DNA from 3 places in the Brevibacillus composti genome. Region 3 is predicted to be linked to each of the others. Evidence: riboswitches for the same ligand, from Rfam matches in the RefSeq annotation. Region 3 holds a riboswitch; each other region holds the start of a gene.
What was found. A riboswitch is a leader RNA that binds a small molecule or an ion and turns the genes downstream of it on or off. The one in region 3 is predicted to bind lysine.
Positions count from the first base shown of each region.

Region 1: linked by a shared signal. The riboswitch ahead of JD108_RS17830 (amino acid permease) and the one ahead of JD108_RS07755 (transporter substrate-binding domain-containing protein) in region 3 are both predicted to bind lysine.
Region 2: linked by a shared signal. The riboswitch ahead of JD108_RS16015 (aspartate kinase) and the one ahead of JD108_RS07755 (transporter substrate-binding domain-containing protein) in region 3 are both predicted to bind lysine.

Region 1 is NZ_CP066308.1:3,545,460-3,551,187, reverse strand. It holds gene JD108_RS17840 (helix-turn-helix transcriptional regulator) at 137-1,003, shown strand; gene JD108_RS17835 (VOC family protein) at 1,062-1,439, shown strand; gene JD108_RS17830 (amino acid permease) at 1,504-2,955, opposite strand; lysine riboswitch at 3,059-3,246, opposite strand; gene JD108_RS17825 (cadherin-like beta sandwich domain-containing protein) at 3,575-5,728, shown strand, end outside.
Region 2 is NZ_CP066308.1:3,159,837-3,165,564, reverse strand. It holds gene trxA (thioredoxin) at 141-590, shown strand; gene JD108_RS16025 (DUF2164 domain-containing protein) at 950-1,210, shown strand; gene uvrC (excinuclease ABC subunit UvrC) at 1,241-3,022, shown strand; lysine riboswitch at 3,133-3,320, shown strand; gene JD108_RS16015 (aspartate kinase) at 3,536-4,777, shown strand; gene JD108_RS16010 (DUF2507 domain-containing protein) at 4,987-5,430, opposite strand.
Region 3 is NZ_CP066308.1:1,479,550-1,485,277, reverse strand. It holds gene JD108_RS07765 (amino acid ABC transporter ATP-binding protein) at 1-276, opposite strand, end outside; gene JD108_RS07760 (amino acid ABC transporter permease) at 297-1,037, opposite strand; gene JD108_RS07755 (transporter substrate-binding domain-containing protein) at 1,164-1,997, opposite strand; lysine riboswitch at 2,118-2,304, opposite strand; gene JD108_RS07750 (hypothetical protein) at 2,435-2,638, shown strand; gene JD108_RS07745 (hypothetical protein) at 2,638-2,931, shown strand; gene JD108_RS07740 (helix-turn-helix transcriptional regulator) at 3,035-4,000, opposite strand; gene JD108_RS07735 (quinone oxidoreductase family protein) at 4,101-5,081, shown strand; gene gltS (sodium/glutamate symporter) at 5,174-5,728, opposite strand, start outside.

The sequences.
Region 1 (5,728 bases), 2.1 Mb from region 3:
CTATGTATCAATTGCATAGAATCCGCTATTTTTTTACAATTGGGTTGCTCACGGGCAGCTGTTTTTGTTACTGTCTACCCAATGAGACATGCAGCGATAGCCGGGTGTGTTCCGGACGGGGAGGGGAAGCAGGGGTATGGTGCGTGACTATCGGCCGATCCAATCGCCGAAATTGCAAAAAGAGATGCAGCGTCCGGGATACAGCTACCAAGAATACGCCCCCTGTGAAAAACTGGCGCCGCATGTGGCTTGCTACTGGACGCTGGACTATCATGCAGAGGCGGAGAGGCAATTGCATCGGATCATCCCCGACGGCTGCGTGGATATTATCGTGGACCGCCTGTCTCCCTCCGGTTGGAAGTCTGCTTTTGTCGCAGGGTTAATGACCCAATTTGAGGTGTTGAGCCTATCTGGACCACAGTCTCTGTTCGGGATCCGTTTCTATACGGAATCGGCGCAGTCCTTTTTGAAATTTCCGGTCTCCGCGTTTCTCGGGCACCATGTTTTTCTCGAGGAGATCTGGGGGGCAGAGGGATTGTATTTCGCCGAGGAAATCCTGGCTGCGCTGACAGTCACAGCAGTTATTCATACCGTTGAGAAGAAACTGCAGCAATTGTTGCACGCTGAGGCTGCCTCCTCCCATCCTCTGGTGCGGACAAGCCTGCAGGTGATGTACGCCTCCAAGGGGGTTCTATCGACATCCGATCTGGCCGATCAGCTCAGCTTCAGCGAACGCCATGTCCGGCGAACGTTCGACCGGGAACTGGGAGTGAGCCCCAAGGAAATGCTCGGCATCATTCGCTTTCAAAGCATGCTGCAGGAACTGTACAGCAGCGCCGTGCCGAGCTTTACGGATATGGCGCTGAAATACGGCTACTACGATCAGTCGCATTTCATAAAAAGCTTCAAGCGTTATTACGGGATGCTGCCGAAGCAAATATGGACGAGGCAAGGCGACGATCGCAGCAGGAAGAAGCAAGACGTCCGTTTTTTCCTATTTTGACAGAGAAGTAAAGGGTAATGTAAAGAGAGAGGTCATTTTCCAGAAGGGGATGAAAAGGATGAGCATTCGGTTGGATATGGTGGGGATTGTGGTGAAGGACATGAAAAGGGCGCTGGATTTTTACCGCCTGCTGGGGCTGGACATCCCCGCGGAGGCCGACAATGAGAAGCACGTCGAGGTTGCCCAAAGCGGATTCCGGCTGGCCTTTGACGTGCAGGAAACCATTATCGATGTATATGGCGGTTGGGAGGAGCCTGTCGGCCATCGGATCGAGCTGGCGTTTTTGTGCGAGCGGCGTGAAGAGGTGGACGAGCTGTACCAAAAAGTAACGGAGCGCGGTTACACAGGACACCGCGAGCCATGGGATGCTTTTTGGGGGCAGCGCTACGCGATCGTCCAGGACCCAGACGGCAACCTCATCAGCCTGTTTGCCTGAGAGCCGTAACCGTTCGTCTGTCTTCTCATGCAAAACAGCCCGGAGCAACACTCCGGGCTGTTTGCTATTTTTCGTAAGAGAAGTCCACTTCTTTAAGCGGAATCACCTTGGTCTTTTTCGTGTACTTGTACCCCAGCCAAACCGCGAGGAACAGCGGGAGGCCGATATAGGAGACCAAAACGCCGTTCCAGTCAATCGATTCGCCGAGAAAAGCGGTGTAGTTTTGCCCGAGCACGACGAAGAGACAGACGACAAATGCAAAGATCGGACCATACGGGAACCATTTGGAGCGGTACGGAAGCTGGCTCAACTGGAAGCCCTGCGCGAGATAGGCCCGCCGAAAGCGGTAGTGGCTGATCGCGATGCCCAGCCAGGCGATAAAGCCGGACATGCCGGACGCATTCAGCAGCCAGATATATACCGTGCCGTCACCGAACAGGGAAGCCAGGAAGGCGAACATCCCGATGCTGGCAGTCAAAAGCAGCGCATTGACCGGCACGCCGCGCTTGTTCAGCTTGGCGAAGAACTTCGGCGCTTTGCCTTCTTTGGCCAGGACGTACAGCATCCGGGTGGAAGCGTACATGCCCGAGTTGCCCGCGGACAGAACGGATGTCAAGATGACGGCGTTCATGACCGAGGCGGCAAAAGCAAAGCCGGCTTTTTCAAAGACGAGCGTAAACGGGCTGATTGCGATATCGGCAATGTCGCCGCTGACCAGATTGGGATTGTCGTACGGAATCAAGAGACCGATGACGAAAATCGCAAAAATATAGAAGAGCAGGATGCGCCAGAAAATCTGCTTGACCGCTTTGGGGATATTCCGCTTCGGATCTTCGCTCTCTCCGGCCGCAATCCCGACCAGCTCGGTCCCCTGGAAGGAGAAGCCGGCGATCATGAAGACGCCGAGGATAGCCATAAAACCGCCGTGAAACGGTGCCTCTCCCTTGGTAAAGTTGGTGAAGCCGACTGCTTCCCCGCCCATGATGCCAAAGATCATCAGGGTGCCCACGACGATAAAAATGATGACGGTGCTTACTTTGATCAGAGAAAACCAGAATTCCGACTCGCCATATCCCTTTACGGATAACATATTGAGGCCAAACATCAAGACGAGAAACAGAGCGCTCCAGAGCATCGAAGGGGTGTCCGGAAACCAGTATTTCATGATCAGCGCACCGGCCGAGAGTTCGACGGCGATCGTAATCGCCCAGTTGTACCAGTAGTTCCAGCCCAGCGCGAAGCCGAGAGACGGGTCGACGAACTTGGCCGCGTACGTGCTGAAGGAACCGGAGACAGGCATGAAGGCCGCCATCTCGCCGAGGCTCGTCATCAGGAAGTAGACCATCAAGCTGATGGCGATATATGCCGCCAGAGCGCCGCCCGGACCCGCGGAATGGATCGAGCCGCCGCTGGCGAGAAAAAGCCCGGTGCCAATCGATCCGCCGATCGCGATCATCGTCAGGTGGCGGGCTTTTAATCCGCGTTGCAGTTGATTCGAAGAAGACATAACGCACATGCACGACCTTTCTGTTTTTTTGGGAAGGACGGCTGGAAATAAAAAATACCACCATAGCCAAAACGGCATAAGGGCGGTATGCTCCAATCCCCACCAAGCCTTCACGGAAGATAGCACAACACGTCTGCCAGGCGGGCAAACGTGACAGTTCTGTCCCTTTCGGGTACAGCCCCAGCCTGTGCGGCAGAGAACACACAGCAGGCTTCGGCGGCTTTTCCCTCCTCGTGGAGTCATTGATCTTCTCTGAATCTCGTCCCGAATCATATAAAAGCCGCGACCTCTATCCTCATCGTGCAAGATGAGGATATTGATTATGAAATTATGTTACGGTTCAAGTATATGAGTTTTCCGATAGAAATCAAGTGTGAGTTTGTGCCAGCCCGGTTGGCGGCACCCCCCCTCCCGTAACAGATGTTTCAAAACCGACTATCCTCACCGGTCTTTCTTCATGGTAGAATAGTACCATTATTAGGAATCATGATAAATATGCCAGCAATGGTTCGAATGAACCATAGCGAGAGTCGAGCGCTCGTATAGACAGGGAACATAGAAAAGCAACGAGAGATTGTTTCAGGACGAAGACTGAAGCAGAACGTGACGAGAGGAAAGAGGTGGACCCATGGAGAGAAGGAGTACCTGGCGCCTGCTGATGCTGTGCTTGGCCGTGATCATCTGTCTGACAGGCTTTTTGAATCAAGGGACAAGCCATGCGGCGATGGCCGCGGGAACGCCGGTGGACCGCGCAAACGACCCGCTGAATGGCGACTGGTCCAAGCCGTATGCGGTGAAATACGATACGGACGAGGCGGACCTGATGGTGCGGGTCGGGGATATCGACAATTTTGGCAAAGGATGGCCGGAAAATTACGATCCGTTTTCGGGAAAAAGCACGGCTGCGCCCTACCCCGTCATCCAGAGAGAGCCGGATGATCCCCGGGGGACGGACCAGTTGATGGTGATCAGTTCTTTCCTCTATCCCGCCTTCTCGTCGGGGCTGTCCGAAGCCGAGAGGGACAAGATCGCCGATGGCTATACCCGTTCGAATGCGTACAGAAAGAACGCCAATCCCGTCGTGCCGGTAACCGTCACTTTCGACACGAAGAACACGCCAATCAAAGGGGCGATTCTCCAGCTCTTTATCAACGACTACCAGCCGCAGAAATTTCCCGGCCGGGTGAAGTATACGGCAGAGCTGAACGGCGTCCGTGCGCCTTTTCTGGAAAAGATCATCAACTCTCTGAATCAGCATGGACCGATCGGAAAGCTGATCAGCGTGCAAATTCCGGATGAATATCTCCCCTTGCTGCAGGACGGCAGCCTCACGATATCGCTGGATGACCGATCGACGAAAAACCCCTATGGAGACGGGGGTGCGATCGATTTCGTCAAGCTGTTGATCAATCTCGGGGAGTACAAGCAGACAGGCGCCGTGAAAGGGCGGGTCACGGATTCCTCGGCGCCGCCGAAGCCGCTGGCTGGAGCCAAGGTGTCAGCGGGAGGCATCGTAAATGCGACGACAAATGAAAAGGGCGAGTACCTGTTGCAGGATGTGCCCGCCGGTCTCGTCTCCGTGGAAGCGGCCAAGGAAGGCTACATGCCGGAGCTGAAGCTGATCGAAAACTTCGAAGCGGGAAGCACGGCCACTCTCGACTTCCAGCTGGGCCCGCAGCCGAACAACAATGCCTACCTGCAGAATTTGACCGTAAAAGCGGAGAGCTTGCTCCCGCTCGAGCCTGGCTTTGATCGGGAAACGGCAAGCTACGAGGTGCATCTGAACAGCGCCGTCTCGCACATCGCAATCACGCCGACGCTGGAGGACAGCAAAGCCAGCATGACCGTGAACGGAGCGGCGCACGCCAGCGGCACGCCAAAGGAGATCGCCGTCAAGCCCGGGGCGACCAAGCTGGCGATCGCGGTGACCGCGCAGGACGGCAAAACCAAACGGACGTATGAGGTGACGGTCTATACGCCGCTCACTTCACTGGAGCTGTCCCGCTCCCTGACGAAGTCGACGATCAAGCTCGGGGAGACGTCGGAGATCCGCTATACGGTATCCCCCGCTCCTTTCCATGCGGAGGGATTGACGGGGAGACCGGCAGACCGGGTAAGCGGAATCCGCCCGTTCTATCTGATCAATCAGCCCTTTGAGTACGGCAGAGTCTACGACATGGAGACAGAGCTGGGCAAAGTAGCGGGCAGCGGAAAAGGGAACGACAACAACGGCGGTCTCGCGCCTGAAGGCAGAGGGAAAAAGAATTTCAACGAGATGATGATCGCCGGCTACGACGGCCCGGTCTCCATCAACCAGTCGATCATTACGGAGCCGAGCGCCAAAGTAACCGATATTGTAAATGGGCTGAAAAACTTGATCAAAGCCGGGATCACCGAGATTACGATCCCGCTCGTGGACAAGAGCCAGTTGGACGCCAACCTGAAAGGCCGCGACAGCATCACCGTGAACGCATTTGCTTCTTTTGTCATCACGGAAGCAGGCGGCAGGGTCCTGGCCAATTTTAAAGGATACGGGTCCTTCCCGCCCCATTCGTTTACGATCACCGATCTCACGCTGACCGAGCTCCTCCCGCCGGAGGTGCCGATCGAGAGCATCGACAAGAACTGGAGCAGACGGCTGGAAAACGGTGTGCTGACGCTGAATCTGCCCGATATCACCTTCACCCGAAGCGGCGACTGGTACAAGGCGGACCCGCTCGCATTCGGCATCGTCGTCAAGCCTGCCGAGACCGGGACCTATCTGCTGTCCGACTCGACGCTT
Region 2 (5,728 bases), 1.7 Mb from region 3:
CTACGTACGGGCGAACCGGCATGATAACGAACAGCCTTGCTTTTACGTCGGCAAGGCTGTATTTTTATGCCTCATCCGCGGCTCTCTTTTGCCTGGCAGTTATGGTTTTCTCGCGCCTTCCCGGAAAAAAAGCGTAGGAAATGGAACTTCGGACACAATATACTTTGACATGTCAGAAAGTGTCGCCCGGCGTAGTCATTTTATGCGGAGGATGGTATACTGATTGGCGTGTGGAACCTTTTTCCGTACCGAATTTAAGGAGGTTATATTCCATGGCAATCGTGAATGCAACGGATCAGACATTTTCCCAGGAAGTAGAACAAGGCGGTACTGTCCTGGTTGACTTCTGGGCTCCTTGGTGCGGCCCTTGCAAAATGATCGCACCTGTGCTGGAGCAAATCGACAGCGAAGTGGGCAGCAAGCTCAAAATCGTCAAAGTAAACGTCGATGACAATCCGGAATCCGCAGGTCGTTTTGGCGTCATGTCCATCCCGACCCTGATCGTGTTCAAAGATGGCCAGCCTGTGGACAAAGTGATCGGCTTCCAACCGAAGGAAGCGCTCATGGGTACTGTGGGCAAACATCTGTAAGGATAGGCTCGCTACTTCATATTGCAGGTCAAAAGCAGCATTCGCTTTCATCACGAGCGGGTGCTGCTTTTTCTTTTCGCTGCGTCTACGTAAACACGCTCTCCTCGAAAATTCCAGACGTCTCGTCCCGTTCCCCGTACGCACTGGCGACAGATTCCGTCGAGTTTTCCGCAAAAACATGGTAACATGAAGAATAGAACGTACATTCTCGGTGAACGATTCCAGGCTGCGAGAACCCGCAGCGAGAAGCGAAGAGTGCTCGGTACACCTGTTTCACGAAAGATCCAGTCACCGTCGTCTGTGCCGGGAAAGAAAAGAGAGGACATCCCAATACGGACAATCGGAGAGGGGTTAGGCAGATGAAAATGAGAAAATTTCCACGGGAGCAAAGGGAGTACATCATCAGCCAGATACAGCAATACTTCCAAGAAGAGCGGGGCGAAGAGCTGGGGCATCTGGCAGCCGAGCAGATGCTGGACTTTTTTTTGAAAACGCTCGGACCCGTCGTGTACAATCAAGCGGTGGACGATTGCCGCAAGCTGATGCTGGAGCGGATGAGCGCTTTGGAGGATGAGCTGTATTCCCTGGAACAGCCGCTCATGCCGTACGGCGGCAGGTAATTTTTAACGATACAGAAGGAGGGAGCAGCCGTGCAAAGCTCCTTGAAAGACAAGCTAGCCGTCCTGCCGGAAAAACCAGGCTGCTACCTGATGAAGAACAAAGAGGGCGACATCATATACGTGGGCAAGGCCAAGGTGCTGAAAAACCGCGTGCGCTCCTATTTCACTGGAAGTCATGACGGCAAGACGCAGCTTTTGGTCAGCGAGATTGCCGATTTTGAATACATCGTCGTCGCATCGCCGATCGAAGCGCTGATTCTGGAGTGCAATCTGATCAAGAAGCATAATCCCCGCTACAACGTCAGATTGATGGACGACAAAACCTATCCGTATATCAAGATCACCAACGAAGCGCATCCGCGGCTGGAGATCACGCGCAAAGTGCTGAAGGACAAAGCGCGTTATTTCGGCCCGTATCCGAATGCGGGAGCGGCTTCCGAGGTGAAAAAACTGCTGGATCGCCTGTATCCGCTGCGCAAATGCAAAACGATGCCCAAGCAGGTCTGCCTCTATTACCACCTCGGCCAGTGCTTGGCGCCGTGCGTATATGACGTGGATGCAGAGGAAAATCAGCGGTTGGTCGAGGAGATCGCCCGTTTTCTCGACGGCGGCCACGAAGAGATGAAAAAACAGCTGACCGCGAAAATGGAGCAGGCGGCCGAGCAGATGGAATTCGAGCGGGCCAAGGAGTACCGCGACCAGATTCGCAGCATCGAAGCCGTCATGGAAAAGCAAAAGATCACGCTGGCAGACACGGTGGACCGGGACATCATCGGCTTTTCCGCGGAAAAGGGCTGGATGTGCGTGCAGGTCTTCTATATGCGGCAGGGAAAAATGATCGAGCGCGACACGACCTCTTTTCCCTATTACGGCGGCGAGAAAGAAGACTTTATGTCGTACGTGAGCCAGTTCTATTACGACAAGCAAAATGTGCTGCCGCGTGAGATCCTGCTCCCCGAAGAGAGCGATCCGGAGCTTCTGTCGGAGTGGCTGGGGATCAAGGTGCATGCGCCAAAGCGGGGGAAAAAGCGCGAGCTGGTGCAGATGGCCTGTGAAAATGCGCGGATTTCCCTGGAGGAGAAATTCGCGTTGATGTCCAAAGACGATGCCCGGACAATCCAGGCTGTACACAACCTGGGACATATTCTCGGCATCGGCACGCCGCATCGGATCGAAGCCTTTGACAACTCCAACATCCAGGGCGCGGAGCCGGTGTCAGCCATGGTGGTCTTCACGGATGGGCGGCCGGACAAAAAAGAGTACCGCAAATTCAAGATCAAAACGGTCGAAGGCCCTGATGACTACGGCTCCATGCGGGAAGTCATCCGCCGCCGCTACACCCGCCTGCTCAAGGAAAACCAGCCGCTGCCCGATCTGATCGTCATCGACGGCGGCAAGGGCCAGATCAGCGCGGCCATGGATGTGCTGGAAAATGAGCTGGGCCTGTATATTCCCGTCTGCGGGCTGGCCAAGGACGACAAACACAAGACGGCGCAGCTGCTCTATGGAAACCCGCCCGAGCCGGTCGAACTAAAGCGGGACAGCTACGAGTTTTATCTGCTTCAGCGCGTGCAGGATGAGGTACACCGCTTTGCCATCACGTTCCACAGGCAGTCGCGCACCAAGACGCTGCTCACCTCCCAGCTGGACGAGATTCCGGGAATTGGGGAAAAGCGGCGCAAGCTCCTGTTCCAGCATTTTGGCTCGCTCAAAAAGATGAGAGAGGCCACGGTAGAGGATTTCCGGCAGTTGGGCATCGGCGACAAATTGGCCCGGGAGATCATCGCCAAACTCCGAAAGATGGATCTGTAATTCACAGTCCTGAGCCTTTTTAACGAATGATCAAAATACTGTTTGAACAACAGTGGCAAGCGTGATATAATCCCTTTCAAACAGAATACTGTAACCTCACTTCCCCAATGGAGTGAGGTAGAGGCGCGAAAACCATGAGTACCACCCCGAGATCGGGAATCGTTGAAGGGCTGTGGAAAGGGGGATTCGCCGAAGTACAAAGAGAGACCCGCTCTCTTTTGTGCTGGGCCTGTGTTGAACAAATACAGGACTGTCATCTGGCCAATGCCCGATTGCCAGATGGAGAGCTATCTCACGAGTCTGCGTGCATGATTGTCAGGGTGTGTCTTTTTCTGTGTATCTGCACATGGATGACTCGCGTAGTCCAGGGAAGGAGGAACCGATCTTGTCTATACATGAGTAGGCAGCGGCAGGTGTATTCCTCGTCGCTGCCTTTTTTCATTGGAATATGCGCAACCGAAGAGAAAGACCTGTCGATGCAGATGTATATATGGAAAAAGGGAGAGAAGCCGCATGGGTTTGATCGTGCAGAAATATGGAGGTACCTCTGTTGGTACCGTTGAACGCATTTTTCGAGTAGCCGACCGGATTGTTGAAAATAAAGAAGCGGGCCATGACATGGTGATTGTCGTATCCGCCATGGGTAAATCCACAGACGTGCTGGTGGATATGGCAAAGCAAATTTCCCCGTATCCGTCGGAGCGAGAAATGGATATGCTCCTGGCCACAGGGGAACAGGTATCCATCGCCCTACTGTCGATGGCGCTGCATCAAAGAGGCTACGACGCTATCTCGCTGACGGGCTGGCAAGCGGGAGTCGTAACGGAATCGATTCACGGCAGAGCCCGGATCAAAGAGATTCAGACAGAGCGAATCCAGCGCGAACTAGCCCGGGGACGCGTCGTCATCGTGGCAGGTTTTCAGGGAGTCAGTGACGAAGGGGAAATTACCACGCTGGGCCGCGGCGGTTCCGACACCTCCGCAGTGGCGCTCGCAGCGGGCCTGAACGCCGAGAGATGCGAGATTTTTACGGATGTCGCAGGCGTCTTCACAGCCGATCCGCGCGTCGTTCCCGCTGCACAGAAGCTGGACAGCATCTCTTATGACGAAATGCTTGAGCTCGCCAATCTCGGGGCGGGTGTCCTGCACCCCCGCTCGGTCGAAGCGGCGAAAAAATATCAGGTGCGGCTCGTGGTCCGCTCCAGCTTTACCACAGAAGAAGGTACGTATGTAGAGGAGGTTCCCCAGATGGAAACAGGAAGAGTAGTAAGCGGAGTCGCCCATGATGAAGACGTGGCGAAGGTGACGGTCGTGGGCATGCCGGCCCGGGTAGGAACCTTGTCCCGCCTCTTTCACACGCTGGCGGACAATCAGGTGAATGTGGATATTATCATCCAAAGCTCCTACGACGCCGACGTCACCAATATTTCCTTCACCGTGGCAGGCAGCGACCTGCATAAAGCCCTGGATACGCTGGCCGCCAATCAATCCGAACTGGGCTTTGCCAAAGTGGACCATGAAGAAGGCTTGACGAAGGTCTCCATCGTCGGTGCGGGCATGGTGAACAATCCGGGCGTAGCAGCGGAGATGTTCCGCGTCCTGGCCGAGCAGGAGATTACGATCAAAATGGTCTCCACCTCGGACATCAAGGTCTCTTGCGTGATTCCGGCGGCGCTCACCGAATTGGCCGTTCGCAGCCTGCATACGGCCTATGGCTTGGACGCCAGCACCGAGGCGATCGTCCACAGCATATAACATAAGGGAGAGGGAGCTCTGCACCGGGGCGGAGCTCTCCTGCCATCTTTGATTGCTCTCCCCTCTTGCCCACGCGAAAATGGGTGAGAGGGGTTCCGCATGTGTGCGGCCATGCGCGGCCATGCCGGTCATGCGTTCCAGCGAGGCCAAGAAGGGCCATGCGAGGCAAAGCAGGGCAAGCGAAAAGGATAGCCTGCGGAGGGGCGCGCTCAATACGTCAGCGTGATCAAGACGCTCCTCTTCTCCTCCACTTCCATCCGCACCTCTGCCTCCCGTCCCAACCAGCGATGGAAGGCGCCGGCGATGATTCCGCACTCGAGCGCCAGCGAGCGAAGCAGTCTCTCGGGAGGCATGTACAGATAGGCGGTGTGCATCAGCCGGTAGCGATAGCGCTTCTCCCCCTCTTCCAGGACGTCGAGCTGCCCCAGTCCCAGCCGGATAAAGGGCATGACGACGCCGGATGCGGATTGGATGGGGATCTTTCGGCCGATATCCTTTCCCAGCCAGTGCAGGATGGCCTGCTCGCTCTCGCCGAGCAGGGCGCGCGTAATCTGCTCGCGGAAAAGGTGGTAGCCCAGATAGGGCATGTGAATGCGTTCGATGTCGGCAGCGACGCGCGACGGGAGCAGCGCGTCCAATTGGTCCTCTTTCACCGGGATGCCTCCTTTCCCATCCAGATGGACGAGAGCTCGTCTCACAAGAAGAGAGGCAAACGACATCTGGCAGGGCTCTGTTCAATTTTGAGATTTGGTAAAAGATTATGAGAAAGAAAGAGTTCTTATGACAGAATGATAGAAATCCCGCGATTTTTTTATTGCATTCCAAAAATAGAATAAGTCTATTTAACTGGCTTGACGCTCCATAAAGACAGGAGTACAATTGGTTTTGGTCAACGTTTTGCCCAACTTTTTTCCGTATTCCGACACAATCTGCCAAAGAGCTGGGTGAAAG
Region 3 (5,728 bases):
AAACAGGTTAAATTGCTGGAAGACCATCCCGAGATGACGGCGGTAGGTGAAAATATCATGCTTGTCATCCAGGATATTCTCACCTTTGTAGATGATCTCGCCGCCGCTCGGTTTTTCCAGCAGATTGATGCAGCGAAGCAGCGTGGATTTGCCCGAACCGGAGGAACCGATGATGGTCACGACTTCTCCTTTTTTCACGGTGAAATCGATGTCTTTCAACACTTCATGCGATCCGTAGGATTTATGGATGTGCTTCACTTCAATGATATTTTCCATGCGCTCTCCCCCTTCTCCGTTTATTGCTTCCCTTCAAGCGGCACGTGACTGTCCGTCATTTGGTAATGGTCCGGCCCGTCCAGCTTTTTCTCGAAGTAGCGCAAGATTCTCGTGACGATCAGGGTCATGATAAAGTACATCACACACGCGACAAAAAAGGATTCGAAATAGCGGAAATTATTGCCGGCGATCGATTTCGTGGTGAAATACAATTCGGTTACCGAGATGACGTTCAGTACCGAGGTATCTTTGATATTAATCACAAACTGATTGCCGGTGGCCGGCAAGATATTGCGGACCACTTGCGGCAAGACGACATTCCACATCGTTTGGAAGTGGTTCATCCCGATGGCATGAGCCGCTTCAAATTGCCCTTTTTCAATGGAGATAATCCCGCCGCGCACGATCTCGGCCATGTACGCACCCGTGTTGATCGAGACGACGAAGATCGCGGCCAAAAAGCGGTCCATATCCATGCCGAAGGCGAGCGCGGACCCGTAATAGATAACCATCGCCTGCACGATCATCGGCGTTCCCCGGAAAAATTCGATATACGCCGACAGGATGGCGTTCACGACGGTAAGCAGCACCTTTTTGCCGCCGCCCTCGGGCACCGGAATGGTGCGGATCACTCCGATCAGCAAGCCGATGAGCGCCCCGAGCACCGTGCCGGTTAAGGCGATTACCAACGTCCAGCCCGCCCCGCGCAGGAACATGGGCCAGTTTTCGGTAATGATTTTGACAATCCATTCAAAGCTCATCTTTTTCCCCCATTCCACATTGCGTCCAAGCTGCTTGGCAAGCTCACCGGCACCAGGCGGCGAGCTGTCCGCAGCCGTTCATCATAAAACCGACTGCATGGCGATGCAGCCGGTTTCGCAACATGATTATTTTGCTGCTGGTTGATTTTTGATCGCGGCATCCATGATGCTGGTACGCTCTTCTTCGGAAATGCCTGCGAGAATTTCGTTGATTTTCGCCGTAAGCTCGCTGCCTTTCTGAAGGCCTACAGCGATGGCGGTATCATCTTCCGAAGTCGTAAAGCCGTCTGTAAACTCGACCATGGCGAAGTTCGGATTGGCTGCGGATGCGCTGACTGCTTCTGGACGCTCGGAGACATAGCCGTCAATAATGCCGGATTCCAGCGCCACTCTCATCGCCGGGAAGTTGTCCATCGCCGGCTCCTGCACGACCCCTTCAATCTGGTTGATCACGGAGTAGTGGAAGGTGTTCAATTGAGCGGTTACCTTCGCGCCTTTGAAATCCTGGATCGACTTCGCGCCTTCGTATTTGCCGCCTTTTTTCACAACCATCACTAAATTCGATTTATAGTAATTGTCCGAGAAATCGATCGTCTGTTTCCGCTCGGCGGTTGGGGACATCCCCGCGACGATGGCGTCGATCTTGCCGGAAGTCAGCGCCGGCACCAGGCCATCCCACTCCGTTTTCACGATCACCAGTTTTTTGCCGAGACCGTCGGCCAGCTTTTTCGCGATTTCCACATCGTAGCCGCCTGCATATTCGGCGTTGCCGTCGATTTTCACCGCACCGTTGGAATCATCCATTTGCGTCCAGTTAAAAGGCGCATACCCGGCTTCCATGCCTACGCGAAAGACGCCTTCGTCCGAAGATGCCGCCGGTGTGCTGTTGCTGGTCCCGCATCCTGCGACGAAAAGAATGGCCGAGAGACAGAGTGCGAGAAATGGTGAATGTTTTTTCATGTTCGAATACTCCTTTTTCTAGTGTGATTGTTGGCAGGGCTTTTTCCAAATAAAAAACGACCTGAGATAGCCTCAGGTCGCACTATATACATAGTTGCCCAACATACCTCTCTCATCCCCAGTCGAGATAGCACAACTCAATAAATCGGGTCATTTATTGAGACAGTCCTGCAGCTCTTAACTGCAGACCCAGCAAGCAATACGTGAGAATCGTATTACGAGCTTCGGCGACATTTCCTTCTCCTTGGCTTCACCGTCTTCTCCAACTCCACCAAGGACTGTTAAATATCGCACCTCTACCTCACTGTGTTAAGTGAGGTCGTATTCAATTATGCTTTGAGTTTACAATGGTCTGTTTATTTTGTCAACCTGTGTGGGTCGAAAGTGTGAAACCCGCTGGAACTTCAGACGTACATGTAGAAAAAGGGGGCGTGGAGATGGCAGCTGTTTTCGGGATTCTTTTCTACATCTTTTGGTTTGTGATCACGGGGTATATCGCGTTAAAACCGCGGTCTGCCTGGGAGATACTGGGCAAGTGGCAAGCCCGGCGTTACCCTTCCCGGCACTATTTCATGATGATGCGACTGTTTGCAGTTTTTGCTTTTTTCGGACCGCTGATCTGGTTTTTGACGCAGTTGTAATGGTCAGCATCGTATTCCTACTGTCGACGGGCTTCTCCCTTCTCTTTGCCTTCTTAGCCATCATGTCTGGAAATGGGCGATACCTGATTGCGAGCGCGTGCTTGTACTTTCCGCTCGCCTGGTATTTGAACGCTACTCCCCGCTTTGAAGGGGCCTTGCTGCTCTATCTTTTTCATCTATTGATCGCTTATTCTCTCTACCGAGGCCCCAAACTGCTATGGCTGGCTTGGGTCTCTTTTGTGGCTCTTCTCGCCGTTCCTGCTTGGCTGGTGATCTCCGTCTTGTTTCATTGAAGAGGGACACCGTGCACCCGTATTCCATCCCGCCTCATCGCTGCCGCTATCACTGCTTTTGGCGGCAGTCTGCCTTTTCCCCGCTATTTTTGTCATCCCCCTGTCATGCATGGTCTGTCTGGCCGGTCACCGTGTAATGCTGGAGAAGTTCTTGAGACCATGAGCGTATGCGGCTCACCATCTCCTCGGGCTCGATTACTCTCGCTACGGTACCCAGCTGGAAAAAATAACGGGAAACGAATTCGATCTCCGCCCGATCAATGACTGTATCAATAGAACCCTGGCCTTGATCGTTGGTGATGAGATAAGGCTCCAGCCATGGCTGGCTTCGGCATTGACGAAGTCCCTCCTCGGTCAGTTCCACGTATAGCCTGATGGGCGCTTTTGGTTCTTGTTCGGTATGGCTGAGCAACCAATCGTTCAGTGTCAGATCGGGTGAATAGGTCCGCTCCAACCTGATCAGTTTCACAATCCGATCCGTGCGGAATAATCGAACCATCTCACGGGCTAAATCGAAGGCAGGCATATACCAGAAGCCATCATAGGCGTAAATGCCGATAGGGGCGACTTCTCTTCGGGAATGACCCGCTTTTGACATGTATTCGATTTGCACGACCTGTCTCTCTATGGCGGCTTCGATGATTTCTTTCAGGCAGTGAGAGGGTACACTTCTCTTTTTGTTCCATATCGATAAAACGGCATCAAGACGATCGATCTTTTTCCTGGTATCCAGAGGCAGGTTTGCGTAAAGCTTTCGGGAGACCGAGGCAATGTCAACGTCAAAAGGCAGCGAATGGTAGTATTTCAGCGATTGGAATGCGAAGAAGATGGCGAACGCTTCGTTCTCGCTGAAGAGAATGGGCGGCAATACCCGATTGTTCAATACGCGGTAGCCCCCACTGCGACCGGGTTCTGTATACAGCGGGACACCCATCTCGCCCAGTTCTGCCAGGTAGCGATGGGCTGTCCGCAGGGAAATATGGAATTCGCTGGCCACATCCTGCGCGGTAAATTGACGTCTTGCATTTACATACGAAATGAGGTCGAACAGCAGTTTCGCCTTGGACACAATGATTCGCTCCTCTTCCGAAAACATGCCAACTATTGACATGATATTGTGATAAGTTGGACGTTGCAAGCAGAAAACTTGTTTGTTGGAGGAGGTAGCCATGAATCAGCGGACAAATTACATGCGGGCTGCGGTGCTTCACAGATTTGGCGGCCCGGAAGAACTGACGTATCGGGAGGTCGACGTGCCTGAGATCGGACCCGAGGATGTATTGATTCGAGTCGCCTATGCCGGTGTTGGAGAATGGGATGCATTCGAACGGCAAGGCGGATACGCGGAAATGCTAAACATGAACCCAGCTTTTCCTTACATTCTCGGCTCCGAAGGGTCAGGTACCGTCATCGCGCGGGGGGAAAAGGTGTCTCATGTTGACCTGGGAGATCGGGTCTATGCGCCCGCTTTTCTGAATCCGAAGGGCGGCTTCTATGCGGAATACGCAGCCATCCCTGCCAAGTACGCGTCCCGGATTCCGGAGGGATTACCCATGCAGGAGGCGGCGGTTATCTCTGGCGTCGGAATTACCGCATTGCGCGGGCTGGAGGATGTTTTGGCCTTGCAGCAAGGGGAATCGATCATGATCTTCGGCGCCAGCGGAGGCGTTGGCCACATGGCCGTGCAACTGGCGAAATGTATGGGCGCGCGTGTATTCGCTGTCGCTTCAGGTGAAGACGGCGTGGCCATGGTGAAGCGGCTGGGCTGCGAAGCAGTTGTGAACGGCAGAGAGGGAGATTTGGCTTCGAAGGTATTTGCGTTCGCACCAGAAGGATTCGATGCGGCTCTGTTCACCGCCGGCGGAGAAATCGCGGACGCCGTGGTTAATGGTGTGCGCAAGGGCGGCCGAATCGCCTATCCTTACGGGATACACCCGGCGCTCCGGGTGAGCGAAAACATCAGAACCACAGGATATCACGGCGAGCCTGATCCTGAGATTATCGCCAGACTTCACCGCTACATAGCCGCAAATCAGCTAACCGCGCACATTAGCCATACCTTTGCACTGAAGGATGCGCATGAGGCGCATGCCGTTCTCAACCGGCATTATTTGGGGAAAATATGTCTGCAAGTCAATCCCGAAGGCTGATGGTTAGGAAGGAACCCCGGTCTGATCGGATCGGGGCTAACAAAAATCCCCTCCGGCCAGAATCGTTCCGGCCGAAAGGGATTTTTCCTGCTTTATTTAAACAGATTAATCGTCGTAATAATAATCGGCATGCCGAACACGTCAATCAGGAACGCACCTACGATCGGAACGACCAGATACGCTTTTCGCGAAGGCCCAAACCGGGCGGTCACGGCAGCCATATTCGCCATCGCGTTTGGCGTAGCGCCGAGTCCATGTCCGGTAAAGCCTGCGACCATGACAGCCGCATCGTAGTTTTTGCCGAGCAGGCGGAACAGCACGAGTGCCCCGAACAGGACGATAAAGACAACTTGTACAAACACGATCACCAGCATAGGCAGCGCGAGGTCCGCCACTTCCCACAGCTTGATGCTCATCAGCGCCATGGACAGGAAAATGCCAAGCGTCACGTCGCCAATGAGGTTGATGCTCTTCATATCAATGGCTTCCGGCTTGATTTTATCGGTGAGGTTGCGCACGATTACCGCTACAAACATGGCTCCGACATAGCCCGGAAGCACAAAGCCGGTTGCATCCGAGAACAGCTCGCCCAGATAGGTTCCCAAAGCCATACAGAAAGTAATGAGAAGGACTTGGATAAAGAAGGT